DNA from 2 places in the Williamsia sp. R60 genome. Region 1 is predicted to be linked to the other one. Evidence: predicted binding sites of a transcription regulator. Region 1 holds the regulator's gene; the other holds the start of a gene.
The links. The regulator LexA, encoded in region 1, represses DNA repair genes until DNA is damaged. The targets are predictions, from matches to a motif close to CGAACANNTGTTCG.

Region 1 (7,435 bases):
GGCCGACGGTGCAACAACGATCACCGAGAAGTCGCCCGGTGGGCTGAAGCGCGGTGCGGTCGAGTTCCAGGACATGATCGACGGCGCGCTCGCAGCGGCCGACCACAACACGATCTCGGGGCTCGACGAATCGCGGTGTGCCGAGTTCGGCGTCGAGGGCAGGGCAGCGTGGCAGGTGGCATCTGGAGCCTTTGCCGGACCATCTCTGGCGTCCGAGGTCCGCTACGCGGGGGCGCCATTCGGTGTGGGTTACACGGTGGCCTGGTGGAACACGTGACCGCCGGGACGAAGCCCATCGCGGTGATCGGGCCCACGGCCAGTGGCAAGTCCGACCTCGCGCTCGATCTGGCGGTCGAGCTGGGCGGGGACATCGTGAACGTCGACGCGATGCAGCAGTACCGGGGGATGGACATCGGTACGGCCAAGGTTCCCGTGCACGAGCGTCGCGGGATCACTCATCATCAGATCGACGTCCTCGACGTCACCGAGACGGCGACCGTCGCCAGGTACCAGCAGGCCGCCCGCGAGGACATCGAGCGTCTCCTGGCGCAGGGGCGAACACCGGTGGTGGTGGGTGGATCGATGATGTACATCCAGGCACTCCTCGACGACTGGAACTTCCCGGCCACTGATCCGGCCGTCCGACGGCGCCACGAAGACGAACTGGCGCGAATCGGAACACGGGCGATGCATGACCGGCTGGCGCAGGTGGATCCGGAAGCCGCCCGGCAGATCCTGGACACCGATGGTCGCCGGATCGTCCGGGCGTTGGAAGTGGTGGAGCTGACGGGTCAGCCCTTCGCCGCGTCGGCTCCGACGATCGGTGACCCCAGGTGGGACACGACGGTGATCGCACTCGATCGCGACACCGCAGAGCTCGACGAGCGGATCGAGCGACGCACGAGTGCGATGTTCGGATCGGGCTTCGTCGACGAGGTGGAGACACTGCTGTCGGCCGGCCTCCGGGACGGTGTCACCGCGGCTCGCGCCATCGGATACGCACAGGTCATGGCCGCCATCGACGGCGAATACGACGTGGCCCGCGCGCAGGAGCTGACCTTCATCGGTACGCGGCGTTACGTACGCAGGCAACGGTCCTGGTTTCGCCGTGACCCTCGCATCCACTGGCTCGACGCCTCGTCGCCGGACCTCACGGGTCAGGCGCTGCGCGCGGCAGGCAGATGAGGAGGTCGGGCGCGTATCGTTGACACAATGTTCGCACGCGTCGACTTCGTCAAAGGGCACGGCACACAGAACGATTTTGTGCTGTTGCCCGACCCCGGCGTGCAGTTGGACCTCACCCCGGAGTTCGTCTCGGCGCTGTGTGATCGTCACCGTGGCATCGGGGCGGACGGGGTCCTCCGGGTCGCCACAGCCGGGGCACTCCGCGACGCGGGTGTGCTCACAGCGCTCGGCGCCGGCATAGCCGACGACGATTGGTTCATGGACTACCGCAACGGCGACGGCTCGATCGCGGAGATGTGTGGCAACGGTGTCCGGGTGTTCGCGCATTTCCTTGCCGCGCACGAGCTCGTGTCCGAACGCTCCTTCACCGTCGGGTCGCGCGCGGGTGCGCGGCCGGTGACGGTGCACGCTGTGACGGGTTCGTCGGCCGACGTCACCGTGAACATGGGCCCAGCCCGTCTCGGCGTCGACAGCAAAGCCCAGATCGACGGCCGGCGGTACGCCGGGGTGTCGGTGGATGTCGGCAATCCCCATCTGGCGTGCGTGGTCGACGGGTTGAAGCCGCAGGATCTGGCGGACATCGATCTGTGCGGGTCGATCACGTTCGACAACACAGTCTTTCCCCATGGTGTGAACATCGAGCTGATCACCGCACCGTTGTCGGCAGGCGCTGCGGACGCCGAGATCACGATGCGGGTCCATGAACGCGGAGTCGGTGAAACCCGCAGCTGCGGTACCGGAGTCGTCGCCGCCGGCGCCGCTGCTCTGCGGTTCATGGGAAGGTCCGAGGGGACGGTACTCGTCAACGTTCCCGGGGGTCAGATCACGGTGACGGTCGATGACGAGAACACAACGCTGCGCGGCCCGTCGGTACTCGTCGGCGCCGGAGTGCTCAACGAGGGATGGCTCTAAAATCGGTATGCACCACACCTACCCGAGTGTCACCATGGTGATCTCATGACCGAAAACAACAAGGCCGGCAACGATCAGCGCGACGCGCCGACGATCGGCGAACTCCAGCTCGACGAACGCAGTTCGCTGCAGCGCGTCGCCGGATTGTCCACAGAGCTCACCGACGTCACCGAGGTCGAGTACCGCCAGCTACGACTCGAACGGGTTGTCCTGGTCGGGGTCTGGACGCAGGGCAGCACCACTGCGCAGGCCAATTCGAGTCTCGCCGAACTCAAGGCCCTCGCCGAGACGGCTGGGTCGGAAGTTCTCGAAGGTCTCATCCAGCGTCGTGAAAAGCCCGACCCGGCAACCTATATCGGGTCCGGCAAAGCTCACGAGCTGCGTGAGATCGTCTTGGCCACCGGCGCCGACACCGTCATCTGCGATGGCGAGCTGACCCCTGCTCAGCTGACCGCTCTGGAAAAAGTGGTCAAGGTCAAGGTTGTCGATCGAACTGCGCTGATCCTCGACATCTTCGCCCAGCACGCGACGTCGCGAGAAGGCAAGGCGCAGGTCGCGCTGGCACAGATGGAGTACATGCTCCCGCGGCTTCGTGGCTGGGGTGAATCCATGTCCCGGCAGGCGGGTGGCCGTGCCGGCAGCAATGGCGGCGTCGGACTGCGCGGACCCGGTGAGACGAAGATCGAGACCGACCGCCGACGGATCCGCGAACGCACAGCGAAACTGCGGCGCGAGATCCGCGAGATGAAGACGTCACGAACCACCAAGCGCGCCAAGCGAAAGCAGGCTGCCGCGTCAGCGGTGACCATCGTCGGGTACACGAACGCCGGCAAATCGAGTTTGATCAACGCGTTGACCGGATCGGGCGTGCTGGTCCAGAACGCCTTGTTCGCAACCCTCGATCCGACAACCCGTCAGATGTCCCTCGAGGATGGCCGTGAACTGGTCATCACCGACACCGTCGGATTTGTCCGGCATCTGCCCACCCAGCTGGTCGAGGCCTTCCGTTCGACCCTCGAGGAAGTCGCCGACGCCGATCTGCTCCTGCACATCGTTGATGGTTCGGACCCGGTTCCGACCGACCAGATCATGGCGGTGCGGAAGGTGATCGAATCCGTGCTCGAGGAGGAGAATGCAACAGCTCCGCCCGAACTGCTCGTGATCAACAAGATTGATGCCGCCGACCCGCTGGTACTGGCGCAGCTCAAAGGGCTGTTCTCGACAGCTGTGTTCATCTCGGCGGCCACCGGCGAGGGCATCGACGTACTCCTCGATCGCATCCGGGAGTCGGTGGCCAGGAACGACGTGCACGTCAGTGTCCGGGTGCCGTATGAGCGTGGCGACCTCGTGTCCCGGATCCATGCCGAGGGTGACGTATTGACCGAACGTCACGAGGCGGACGGGACTGCGATCACCGCCACGGTGCCTGCCGCGCTGTCGCGCCAGCTGGCATCTCTGGCCATTCCCGAGTCAGCCGAATAGCCCTCCGAACTGCAGCTTTGGGCCAGATGTAGAATCCGGTTACAGTTGGATATCCAACCAATGCCACCTGTAATGGAGACCTGACGATGGAACGCACCCTTTTCGAGCCCGAGCACCTTCTCTTCCGCGATTCGTACCGGAGCTTCCTCGAACAGCACGTGGCGCCGAACCACGAACGCTGGGAAGAGCAGAACCTGGTGGACCGGGATGTCTGGGTCGAAGCAGGCAAGAACGGATTCCTCGCGGTGGAGGCGCCCGAGGAGTTCGGCGGCGGGGGAGTCGACGACTTCCGTTACAACACCATCATCGACGAAGAGACCGTCCGCGGCGGCTACAGCGGTATCGGCTTCGCGCTGCACAACGACGTGGTGGCGCCGTACCTGCTCGACCTCTGCAATGACGAGCAGAAGGCACGCTGGCTGCCCGGCTTCGTCTCCGGTGAGCTGATCACCGCGATCGCGATGACCGAGCCCGGCACCGGGTCCGATCTCCAGGGCATCAAGACCAACGCCAAGAAAGACGGCGACAACTGGGTGCTGAACGGTTCCAAGACGTTCATCACCAACGGCATCAACGCGGACCTCGTCATCGTGGTGGCCCGCACCGACCCCGAGGCCGGTGCGAAGGGGTTCAGCCTGCTGGTGGTCGAGCGCGGTATGGAGGGATTCGAACGCGGCCGCAATCTCGACAAGGTCGGGATGAAGGCGCAGGACACCGCCGAGCTGAGCTTCGACAACGTCAAGGTGCCCGCCGAGAACCTCCTGGGCGAGGAGGGCATGGGCTTCATCTACCTGATGCAGAACCTCCCGCGCGAGCGCCTGTCGATCGCTGTTGTGGCGGCCGGTGCCATGGAGTCGGTTCTCGAGACGACAATCCAGTACACGAAGGACCGCAAGGCATTTGGCCGCCCGATCGGTAGCTTCCAGAACTCGCGGTTCCTGCTCGCCGAACTGGCGACGTCCACCGCTACCACCCGTGTGTTCGTCGATCGGTGTATCGAACTGCTGAACGAGAAGAAGCTCACCGTTCCGGACGCGGCGATGGCGAAGTACTACGCCACCGAGAACCAGGTCCACCTCATCGATCGTTGCCTGCAACTGCACGGCGGCTACGGCTACATGCGTGAGTACTCGGTGGCCAAGGCCTTCCTCGATTCACGCGTGCAGACCATCTACGGCGGCACCACCGAGATCATGAAGGAAGTCATCGGCCGAAGCCTCGGGGTCTGAGTACGTTTCATAACTACGCGAAGTGGGGTGCACCGGAAGGTGCACCCCACTCGTGTCTGCGTAGTACCCGCGTTTGTTCGGTTGCCGAGGATGTTGCCGGACGCCTCAGAGGCGCCGCATCACCGTGACGACTTTGCCCAACACAACGGCGTTGTCGCCGGGGATGGGGTCGAACACCGGGTTGTGCGGCATCAGCCACACCGCATCCTTGGTGCGTTTGAACGTCTTGACGGTCGCCTCCCCGTCGATCATGGCCGCAACGATGTCGCCGTTGTCTGCGACATTCTGCTGCCTGACGACCACCCAGTCGCCGTCACAGATGGCGGCATCGATCATTGACTCGCCGACCACCCGCAGGAGGAACAAAGATCCTTCACCGACAAGCTCTTTCGGTAGCGGGAACACGTCTTCGACGGCTTCCTCGGCCAGGATCGGCCCGCCGGCCGCGATGCGGCCGAGGACCGGAACGAACGTCGGTGTCGGCAGGGATTCGTCGGGTACCTGGACCTGGCCGGCCGCCGTGGCCGGATTGAGGTCGGTGTCCTGGATGTTGACCGCCCGGGGACGGTTGTTCTCGCGCTGGAGGAATCCTTTGCGCTCGAGGGTGCGGAGCTGATGAGCGACCGACGACGTGGAGGTGAGGCCGACGGCATCACCGATCTCGCGGATTGACGGGGGATAGCCGCGTTCGCGGACCGACGCCCGGATCACCTCCAGTACGGCTTTCTGGCGCGGGGTCAGCGACCCCTCGGCCAGCGGTTCGGAAGTGACCACCGTCGCGGCCGCCGCGTCCGGCGGCGTCCGGGTGTCTGTCGTATCGGCCATCAGGTCCTCCAGTTCGTACGGTGTCCGGCCAAGGTGTCGTAGCTGTCGAGAGAAGAAAACGCACACGTTGTTCGTTGGATTATGGGGATCACGCTAATGCAATCTGTCACAACTCTCAAACATTTGTTCGATTGGGCGTGGCGTGTGTCGGACCCCCGTGATACAACTCGAACATTCGTTCAATCGAACGAGTGATCGAACTGTTGACCCGAGGATCGAACAATGACTGCAGCCACCACCATCAGCCGCCCGGCCGCTGAGCGGCCCCGTCGCCGGCTCGCCCGAGTCGGTGGGCCCGTCGCCTCCGATCAGTACACCCGCACGGCGCGAGCGCGTGTCGACAGTACTCGCCGGCCGGCCGACCGCAGGCTCGCCGCAGACCGCCGTGTTGTGGTGGGCTGCTCCGAGCCTGGCAGTTACGCACCGTCGGCTGCCGTCGTCGAGCGCGATGTGTATTTCCGCCGACGTGCCTGGGCCGGGGCCGCCGTGGTCGGAATCGGCCTGATGATGCTCGTGTTGTTCCTCATGTTCTTCGGCCGGGTTGTCGAGAGCGGTGCCGCTCCGGCGAACACCGGGACGGCGGTCGTCCACGTGCAGTCAGGAGAATCGTTGGGCGACATCGCCTCTCGAATCGCTCCCGAGATGCCGACCGAAGCGGTGGTGGAGAAGATCATGGACCTCAACGCGATGAGCAATTCAGCGTTGTCGCCCGGGCAATCCCTGGTGACGCCGATCTACGCGCGGTAGCTGCAGTGCTGGGGCAAGCAATCGGCCGGGCGGTATCCTCTACAACAGAGTGTCCGGTCATTCCGACGGGGCCGCTGACGTCCGAGGAACCCTGCATGCACTGCCCGTTTTGCAAGAACGAGGACACGCGGGTCGTCGACTCACGGGTGGCCGACGAGGGCCAGGCGATTCGTCGTCGGCGGGCCTGCTCGCAATGCGGACGGCGGTTCACCACGGTGGAGAGCGCAGTCCTTGCGGTCGTCAAACGCAACGGCGTCACCGAACCCTTCAGTCGCGAGAAGGTGATGAGGGGCGTGAGGCGCGCCTGCCAGGGCCGTGCGGTCGACGATGACCGGCTGCACCTGCTCGCGCAGCAGGTCGAAGAGGCCGTCCGCGCCTCAGGATCGGCCGAAGTTCCCAGCAACGAAGTGGGCCTGGCGATCCTGGGCCCGTTACGGGATCTCGACGAGGTCGCTTACCTTCGCTTTGCGTCGGTGTATCGCTCGTTCGACTCAGTCGAAGACTTCCAGAAAGAGATCGACGATCTGCGAGCGGCCAAACCCTGACCGCCTTTCGTCCGGCAGTGGTGCCGCCGGATCAGCGCAGTTCCCGGATGGCCTTGATCGCCCGTTTCTCCGACACGGGATACGCAGTACGCAGGTGCTGTGCGAACAATCCGACTCTCAGTTCTTCGACGATCCATCCAGCTTGCTCGTTGACTGCGTCCCGGCGACCGGGCGGCACGTGTCGCAGGTGATCAGTCCACGCCGACACCACCCGGTCGATGGCCGCCATCGCCTGGGCATCGCGAGCGGCGCCTGCCGGGAGCTGTTCGAGCCTCGACCTCGCAGCATCGAGGTAGCGGGGGATCTCCGCGAGGTGTTCGTCGCGTGTCGCAGAGACGAATCCGTCGAACAGCAGCTCGTCCAGCTGGTCCCGCACGTCGTCGGCGGCGATCGATCTGCCGGCCGCGGTAATCGCCGTTCGTAGGGGCGCCACGCGGGTCAGGATCGTCGCCACCCTGCGTAGTTTCTCCGTTGCCCTCCCGGTTGCCTGGCGGGCCACATTTTCCCGAA
Region 2 (7,435 bases), on a different contig from region 1:
TGAATCCATGACGCCGAACTGGTTCTCTGCAGTGATGGGCACGGGCATCGTGGCCACGTCGGGTGTGGCGTTGCACTCGGCCTGGCCGGCGATGGGAGTTCTCACCACCTCTTTCTGGGTGATCGCGCTGGCCGGCCTGGTGGTCGCGTCGTGCCTGTTCCTCGGCAAGGGGCCTGCCGATCACGCCGCGGACCCCGGTATGGCTCACTTCTACGGCGCCCCAGCCATGGCCTTGCTCACGGTCGGGGCCGGGACGGTCGAGCTCGGACCGCAGTTCGTCGGTGACTCAGCCGCAGTGTGGGTCGGCGGTGCGTTGTGGGCGGTGGGTACCGCCGCGGGCGTGTTCACAACCGTGTGGGTTCCATTTCGGACCATCACCGGTACGCAGAGTTCGGCGGACGGTGCCATGCCGAGTTGGTTGATGCCGGTGGTTCCGCCGATGGTGTCGGCAGCCACCGGCCCGTTGCTCCTCCCGCACCTGCCGCCCGGCGACATCCGATCAGGACTTCTCGCAACGTGTTACGCGCTGTTCGGGCTGACGTTGATTGTCGGGTTCTTGACGATGACGATGGTCTATTCGCGTCTCATCCATCGCGGACTGCCGTCTGTGCAGGTTGCACCGACGGTATGGATCATGCTCGGGATGATCGGCCAATCCATAGCAGCCGCAGTGTTACTCGGGTCGAGTGCCCACCTCGTGTTCGACGGCGAGCAGGCCTCGATCGCAAACGGTCTGCGCGTCTTCGGTATCGGCTACGGATTGGTCATGTCGGGGTTTGCAGGGTTCGTCTTTGTCCTCGCGGCGCTGATCACCGTGCACAACGTCCGACGGGGACTGACCTTCACGCCCACCTGGTGGAGCTTCACCTTTCCGATCGGCACGTGCGTGACCGGTTTGGCATCACTTGCCGTTGCGGTGGGGTCGACACCCTTGCGCGTCATTGCTGCAGCGTTGTTCGCGCTACTGCTGATCACGTGGGTTGTGGTGGCGGGATGGAGTTCGGTCTACCTGCGAAGAACAACCATTCAGCGACAGCACTTTTCACGTCTCGAAGTCGCCAACGCATGTGGCCCTGATCGTGCTCCTGAGCCGGCCCGTGTTGGTAGGGCTGTCGCCTGACCTGTGCCAGTCGGGCAGGCGACAGCCCCTGAACGCGGTTTCACACTATGGAGTTGTCAGGGTGCGTCCGCGGTCCCGGCGATGTGTCGGGTGCGGTGTTTCGCGGTGCGGTGCTGGTTCGCGTGAGTCAGGCAGCCTGAGTCAGGCTGCGTGGGTGAGGGTTCGGCGGTTGTAGGCCGGTAGTGGTTGTCGGGTGGGGTCGATGTCGGCGGGCGGGATGAGCCAGGGATGTCCGTCGGCGCCCATGACGATGTCCCAGTCGGTGTGATGCACGGCCCGATGGCACGTCCGGCACAACAGACACCCATTCGCGAGGGTGGTGGGTCCGCCGTCGGCCCAGTGCACGATGTGGTGGCAGTCTGACCAGGTTGCTGGTGCCCCGCATTTGATGCAGCAGGTATCGCGGATCAGGATTGCTTTGCGCACTGGCCCGGTGAACAAACGCTTGGGTGGACTCAGGTCGATCGGCACCTGCTGCCCGTCGAGGGTGATCGAGGTGATCACTGCATCACACGCAGCTGCTGCCGCTACCGCTTCGGTGACCGGACCCATCCACCGCAACACGGCCCGGTCGGGGTGATCCGCCGGAACCGTGACGGCCACTTCCGTTCTCGGCGCCGACACCAAACCCTGCCCACCACCGCCACAATCAAGCAGTTGGTGCAGGGCGTCAGCGCGTCGTTGCGTCGGTGTGCGAGCATCGGCGCTCCCGTCCGGTTCAGGTCGCGGCCTGGACCACACGTCCAGCGCGGACATCATCTTCTCTGCGGTCACCGCATCAACATCAAACCTGCCCGATAGCCGGCCATCGTCAGTGATGACGTAGTCCAGAGTGTTCAACGAAACGTCTTCGGCGGCCGGCACCCCACCCGACTCCCCGGCGACCTCGTTACCTATCGCCCGGGCAATCCGGCCGATCTCGGCGGGGGGTGCACCAGAGATCGCATGAGCCACGAGTTTCCGCTCGACCTCACACCGGAAGTCGTCGCTCATCACACCCACCATGCGGCCGCGCACATGACTGATGCCCCGAACAATTGCGTCGACGTGCTCAGCGGAGAGGAACCCGTCCCGAAAGTATCCGGCTGTACGCTCCAACCCCGCCAGGCCGGTCCCGATCCGTAGCCATCGTGCCGCCACCGCTGGGGCGGCACCGTTGGCCTGCACCACCTTCGAGGTTGTCGAACCCATCCGTTTGGCCACACCCAGGCGGTCGATGATCGCCGCACCGGCCGCCAACCGCGCATCCACAGCATTACGCAGGGTGATCAGATCTTTCACCACCGCCACCACCCCGGCCGGATCATCCGGAAACTCCACCCCGATGACCTCATCAACCACATCGAGAACAGCCATCACCACACCCCCTCCAAGACAACAACATTGGGACAGCCGATCACAATGGTGGCGTAGTCACACGTATCTCAGAGTCAGGTCTTGCGGACGATCAGCTTGGAATCAGTCTAGATACTCGAACACACATTCGATAGTCATATGTTCAGATGAAACCGGCCGGGAACCCGCGCACAGGCGAGAACGTCAAAGGCGGGAAGACGATGAGCATCTACGAAAACTGAAGCAGGAGAGCCTTTATGAACAGTCTGAGGAGCCAAAGCGCTGTACATCCACCTGGCAATCGGCGGGTCGCGTGTGTCAACCCGCGATGGGCGCAGAGGCCTCGGGGTAGTCCACCCGGTGATGGCAACCCCGCGACTCTTTTCGGGCCAAAGCGCCGGCGACCACCAATCGTGCGGTGGCGGTCAGGGCAGCATCTTCGTGGTCGGCACCATCCAGCAGTGGCCGACGCGGCACCGCGTCGAGGTGGTCGGCGAGAGCCATCAGCCCTGAATGGTCGCGAGATAGGGCCGCGCTCGCGGACATTCGGTCCTGGAGGTCTCGACGTGGGGCGACAGGTGCGTCGAGCTCGGTCGCGACGTCCGGTCGCGAAGCGTCTGGGTGTCCGGCTCGGCCGGCGGCTGCCCGCGCGACCCGCAGTCCCATCACCAGTCCTTCGAGCAAACTGTTGGACGCCAAACGATTTGCACCATGCAGGCCTGTCCGGGCGACTTCGCCTGCGGCAAACAACCCAGGAACGGTGGTGGCGCCCTCGGTATCGGTGACAACACCTCCACAGAGATAATGAGCGCCGGGCACCACCGGGATGAGGTCGGTGGTGGGGTCGATGCCGATTGCTGCGACACCGGCGGTGACCGTGGGGAAGCGGCGGCCGAAGTCCGCGATGTGACGGGCGTCGAGGTAGACGCAGCGGTGGCCGGTGCGCGCCATGGCGGCACCGACGGCATTGGCGACCACGTCGCGCGGAGCGAGATCGCCGAGGGGGTGTACGCCTTCGGTGACCGAATTGCCTTCGCTGTCAACGAGTTTTGCGCCCTCGCCGCGTAGGGCCTCGGTGATGAGTGTGCGCCTGCCGCGCTGACCGGGGCGGTACAGCATCGTGGGATGGAATTGGATGAACTCCATGTCCGAGACCGCCGCACCAACCTTGTGCGCCAGGGCGATGCCGTCACCCGTCGAACCGAGGGGGTTGGTGGTGGCCGCATAGAGGTGCCCGACCCCGCCGGTCGCGAGAATCACCGTGGGCGCCAAAATGTCTCGGAAGGAGCCACCGGAGCGTCCGACGCGCACCCCGACCGCTGTGCCGTGCTGGTCCTGCAGGATCTGCTGGGCATACGATTCGTCGAGCACGGTGATGGTGGGTTGGGCGAGCGCGCGCACCGCCAGGGACCGTTGCACCTGCGCTCCGGTGGCGTCGCCGCCGGCGTGAATGATCCGACGAACGCTGTGTCCACCTTCTCGTGTCCGCAGGAAGCGCCCGTCGTCCCCGATGTCGAAGTGCGCGCCCCAGCTGACCAAGGCCGAGACCGCGGCGTGGCCCTCCGAGAGGATGGACTCTGTGGCTACAGGGTCGGTGAGACCGGCACCCGCGACCACGGTGTCGCGGGTGTGCAGTGCGACCGAGTCCTCCGCGTTGCTGGGCTCCACCACGGCGATGCCACCCTGCGCGAAGTAGGTGGCGGTGTTGGGTGCCGGATCGTCGGGACGCCAGCCGCTGCCCTTGTTGAGAACGATCACCGCGAGCCCTGATTCGGCGGCTCGAACGGCCGCGGTCAGGCCCGCGACACCCGCACCGACCACCACGAGATCAGCACGCAGCGCAGCGTCGGCAACCATGGCTGAGGAGTCTATCCGTCAGCGTTTGACCAGCGATATCCGCAAGTCGTCGAGGGGGACCTCGGTGCCGTCAGGCGTGGTCAGTCCCACGTGCACGGGCTCACCCGTCACGTTGGATTGCAGCTGCAGCGGCTTGCCCTTGGGCTGGAAATACTTGTCTCCCCACTGCATGAGTCCGAACAGCACGGGAACCAGGTCGGTGCCCATCTCGGTGAGCCGGTACTCGTAACGCGTGCGTTGACCAGGTTCCTGATACGGCGACTTCTCCAGCAGACCTGCTTCGACAAGTGCTTTGAGTCGCGCGGATGCGACTGCGTCGCTGACTCCGACCCGCCGCGCGAATCCGTCGAAACGAGTCGTGCCGTACATGGCCTCGCGCATGATCAGCAATGCAGTCCTGGTCCCGACCACCTCGAGGGCGCGGACTATCGAGCACCGGTCGCCCGGTGTCCACCGATCGAGGTCGGCCAACTTCTCGTCGAGAACTGCAACCATGGCAGCAACTATACGCGGCCTGACTTCGTCAGACAGCAGTCAGAAGGAAGCCTCGGTTACTCCAGGACAAGGCAGAACGGGTGACCCACCGGGTCGAGGTACACCCGGAAACCGGGATGTTCCTGACCCTCGACCTTGCGCGCTCCGAGGTCGAGTATCTGTGGTTCGGCCGACTCGAAGTCGTCGACCTGGATGTCGAGATGGAACTGCTGACTGCCGTTGGGGTCGGGGAACTTCGGGGGTACATAGCTGGTTGATGGTTGAAATGTCAGTTTCGCTTTACCCAAACCGCAATCCAGCGTGACCCATTCGGGATCGCTTGTATCCAGCTCGCCACCGAGAACTTGCTGGTAGAACTGCGCGAGCCCGACCGGATCTGGTCCGTCGAGGGCAATGGCATTAACGAAACCGATCATCAAAACTCCCAACTCGTGTGTCGGACTCGCCACCGCATCGCGATGAGGCCAAGATGTAGCGGTGGCGACCGAATTCGACCTGTGCTGGTCCACGGTAATCGCTGCCTCCGACACGTATGAAGCGTTTGCGCACGCGCCGGAGAACGGCTGGGTTCAACGATGCCGCCTGGGGCTCGGTCACGACGGGACGCACGGCAGTGACGGGGGATCCGAGCCGCCCGATGCGCGGCGGACCTGGGTGCTGTGGCTCGACGGCCAGCCCGGCCAGCCCGGCCAGCGTCTGGCGGAGCTCGAGAGCTGTGTGGCATCCGACGGAGTTCACGGAGGCAGTTGCGTTCTGTTCGCCGACCACGGTGGACCCCACCGATTCGCCCCGCCCTCGAAGATGCGTGGCTTCGGGGCACCGTACCGGCCGGAGCCGCAAATCAGCCGGAACGGTTCCCGCAACGGCACCCTCGTCACCGTCAGTGATGTCGCGTCTCGCGAAATGGCACCAGAGGCCCCACCTCGTCGACACCGCGAACCTGACCCGGAGCAGGTGGAGACGGCGGACTCGCCCCGGGACCCCGCGCCGAGCGGAGTGAGTCCGGCCGGTGATCAACCAGAGTCGAACCGGGAGGCCGGCCACTCGCGTACGCCCACGGTCGACGAAGCGCTACTCGCGGTCGCGGATGCCCTGACCGATCTGGCGCGCGCGTTGCGTCATCGCCCTGCCGAACCCCAACGGTGAAACTCGGGACAGTTACTCACCCGGGCGGGCATCGAGCCTCGACCGCGCCATATCCGACGCGCTTTCGCCGAGCGACAACCAGATTGCGGCGATGTCGTCGATCAACTGATCGCGCTCGACCGGAAGGTCGCCGTTGACCCACGACAAGATCGCCTGTGCGGTACCGCCGATGACAAACGCCGGGGCTGTGAAGGCCAAAGAGTCCTGTTCCAGTTCGACGTCGTGGATACGCCGTGCATGGTCCACGAGGATGGCCGTCAAACCACCGATGGCAGCCCGTCGCGTGCTCTCCTGACCTGCGGAAGTCGGTACGCCGCCGAGTAGGACAAGCGCCTTGCGCCGATCGGTGCCCAGGACGTCGACCAATGCGCTCACAGTGTTCTTGGCCTGCACCTCCAGAGGCGAGTCGAGTGTCGCGAGATACGCCGCAACGGCCGCACCACCGACGTCGGCGGCGACGCTGTCGATGACAGCGTCGGCGAGCCGGTCGAGGTCGTCGAAACTCTCGTAGAAGTACCGCTTGTTCAGTCGGGCCTGAACACACAGGCTGGCGACGGTCGCAGAACGCCAGCGATTCTCGGCCATCTCCGTCAAAGCCGCGTCGATGAGACCGGACCGGCGCTTCTCGACACGTGCAGATGCGGAAGCACCCCCGTAGTTCCGCGTGCTGCCGCTAGTCACGCCCACAGTTTTGCATCTTCGTCCGCCAAAGGTCTTGATTGCCCACGTCTATCTGGTACCGTCCCGTTCCAGATACGAACTGGAACAGAGTTGTACCAAAGTTTGGAGGCCCACGTATGTCGGTACAAGAGCAAGAGGTCGTCTCGTCGACGAGGGATGGGGAGTCGGTTACTGCCGTTCGTTCCATGGCCTCGGAGCTGCGGGAGTTGGCAGTCGCACGTCCAACTGTCGCCCGGGGAGCGGCGTGGCAATACATCAAAGAACTCGGTGCCCGAAACGACCGAGAAGCGTTGGCGGAGTTGTTCGGTGAAGGCACGGCCCCCGACGGACCGGACGGCAAGATGGAGGGACTGATCGTCGGCAAGCTGTTCGGGATACCCGAGGCCCACCTGGCCAATCCTTTGATGCGCGTCAACCCGACATGGCGGGGAAAGACCTTCGACCTGGGCGCCGGAACGGGATTCAACAGATTGGCACCTATCGCTCGGCTGGCCATGCCGGTTGTCGCATTCGGGTACCGCGGGCTCCGGCGGGGACGCGGCGAGGTGGAGGGTTTCGACTTCGACCATGCGATCGACAAAGGCCTGATCGAGCCACGAGTCATGGTGCGCGCGCTCGATTACGGTGTGCCCCAATACAAGAATCCCAGCGTCCGCACGTTCCCCATCAAGAGGACGCGCGATGAAATCGTCGAGCTGGTCCCGGGGGTGTATCTGGGGCGCGCATTGCTCACCATGCCCGGCGGGGAGGTCCGACTCATCGCCTACTTCGCGCTTCGTGAGCCGATCGGAAGACCCCTGT

Region 2: a site for LexA is predicted at 2,593-2,606, ahead of ACVWY6_RS14305 (DUF222 domain-containing protein). Genes of this name have one in related genera too.

The regions. Positions count from the first base shown of each region.
Region 1 is NZ_JBSSGR010000004.1:269,455-276,889, forward strand. It holds gene ACVWY6_RS20190 (class III extradiol ring-cleavage dioxygenase family protein) at 1-277, shown strand, start outside; gene miaA (tRNA (adenosine(37)-N6)-dimethylallyltransferase MiaA) at 274-1,185, shown strand; gene dapF (diaminopimelate epimerase) at 1,213-2,097, shown strand; gene hflX (GTPase HflX) at 2,143-3,579, shown strand; gene ACVWY6_RS20210 (acyl-CoA dehydrogenase family protein) at 3,666-4,808, shown strand; gene lexA (transcriptional repressor LexA) at 4,914-5,633, opposite strand; gene ACVWY6_RS20220 (LysM peptidoglycan-binding domain-containing protein) at 5,856-6,380, shown strand; gene nrdR (transcriptional regulator NrdR) at 6,476-6,925, shown strand; gene hrpA (ATP-dependent RNA helicase HrpA) at 6,957-7,435, opposite strand, start outside.
Region 2 is NZ_JBSSGR010000003.1:206,897-214,331, reverse strand. It holds gene ACVWY6_RS14310 (TDT family transporter) at 8-1,120, shown strand; gene ACVWY6_RS14305 (DUF222 domain-containing protein) at 1,262-2,476, opposite strand; gene nadB (L-aspartate oxidase) at 2,774-4,312, opposite strand; gene ACVWY6_RS14295 (winged helix-turn-helix transcriptional regulator) at 4,331-4,807, opposite strand; gene ACVWY6_RS14290 (VOC family protein) at 4,864-5,223, opposite strand; gene ACVWY6_RS14285 (hypothetical protein) at 5,285-5,953, shown strand; gene ACVWY6_RS14280 (TetR/AcrR family transcriptional regulator) at 5,966-6,634, opposite strand; gene ACVWY6_RS14275 (hypothetical protein) at 6,751-7,435, shown strand, end outside; gene ACVWY6_RS14270 (SDR family oxidoreductase) at 7,434-7,435, shown strand, end outside.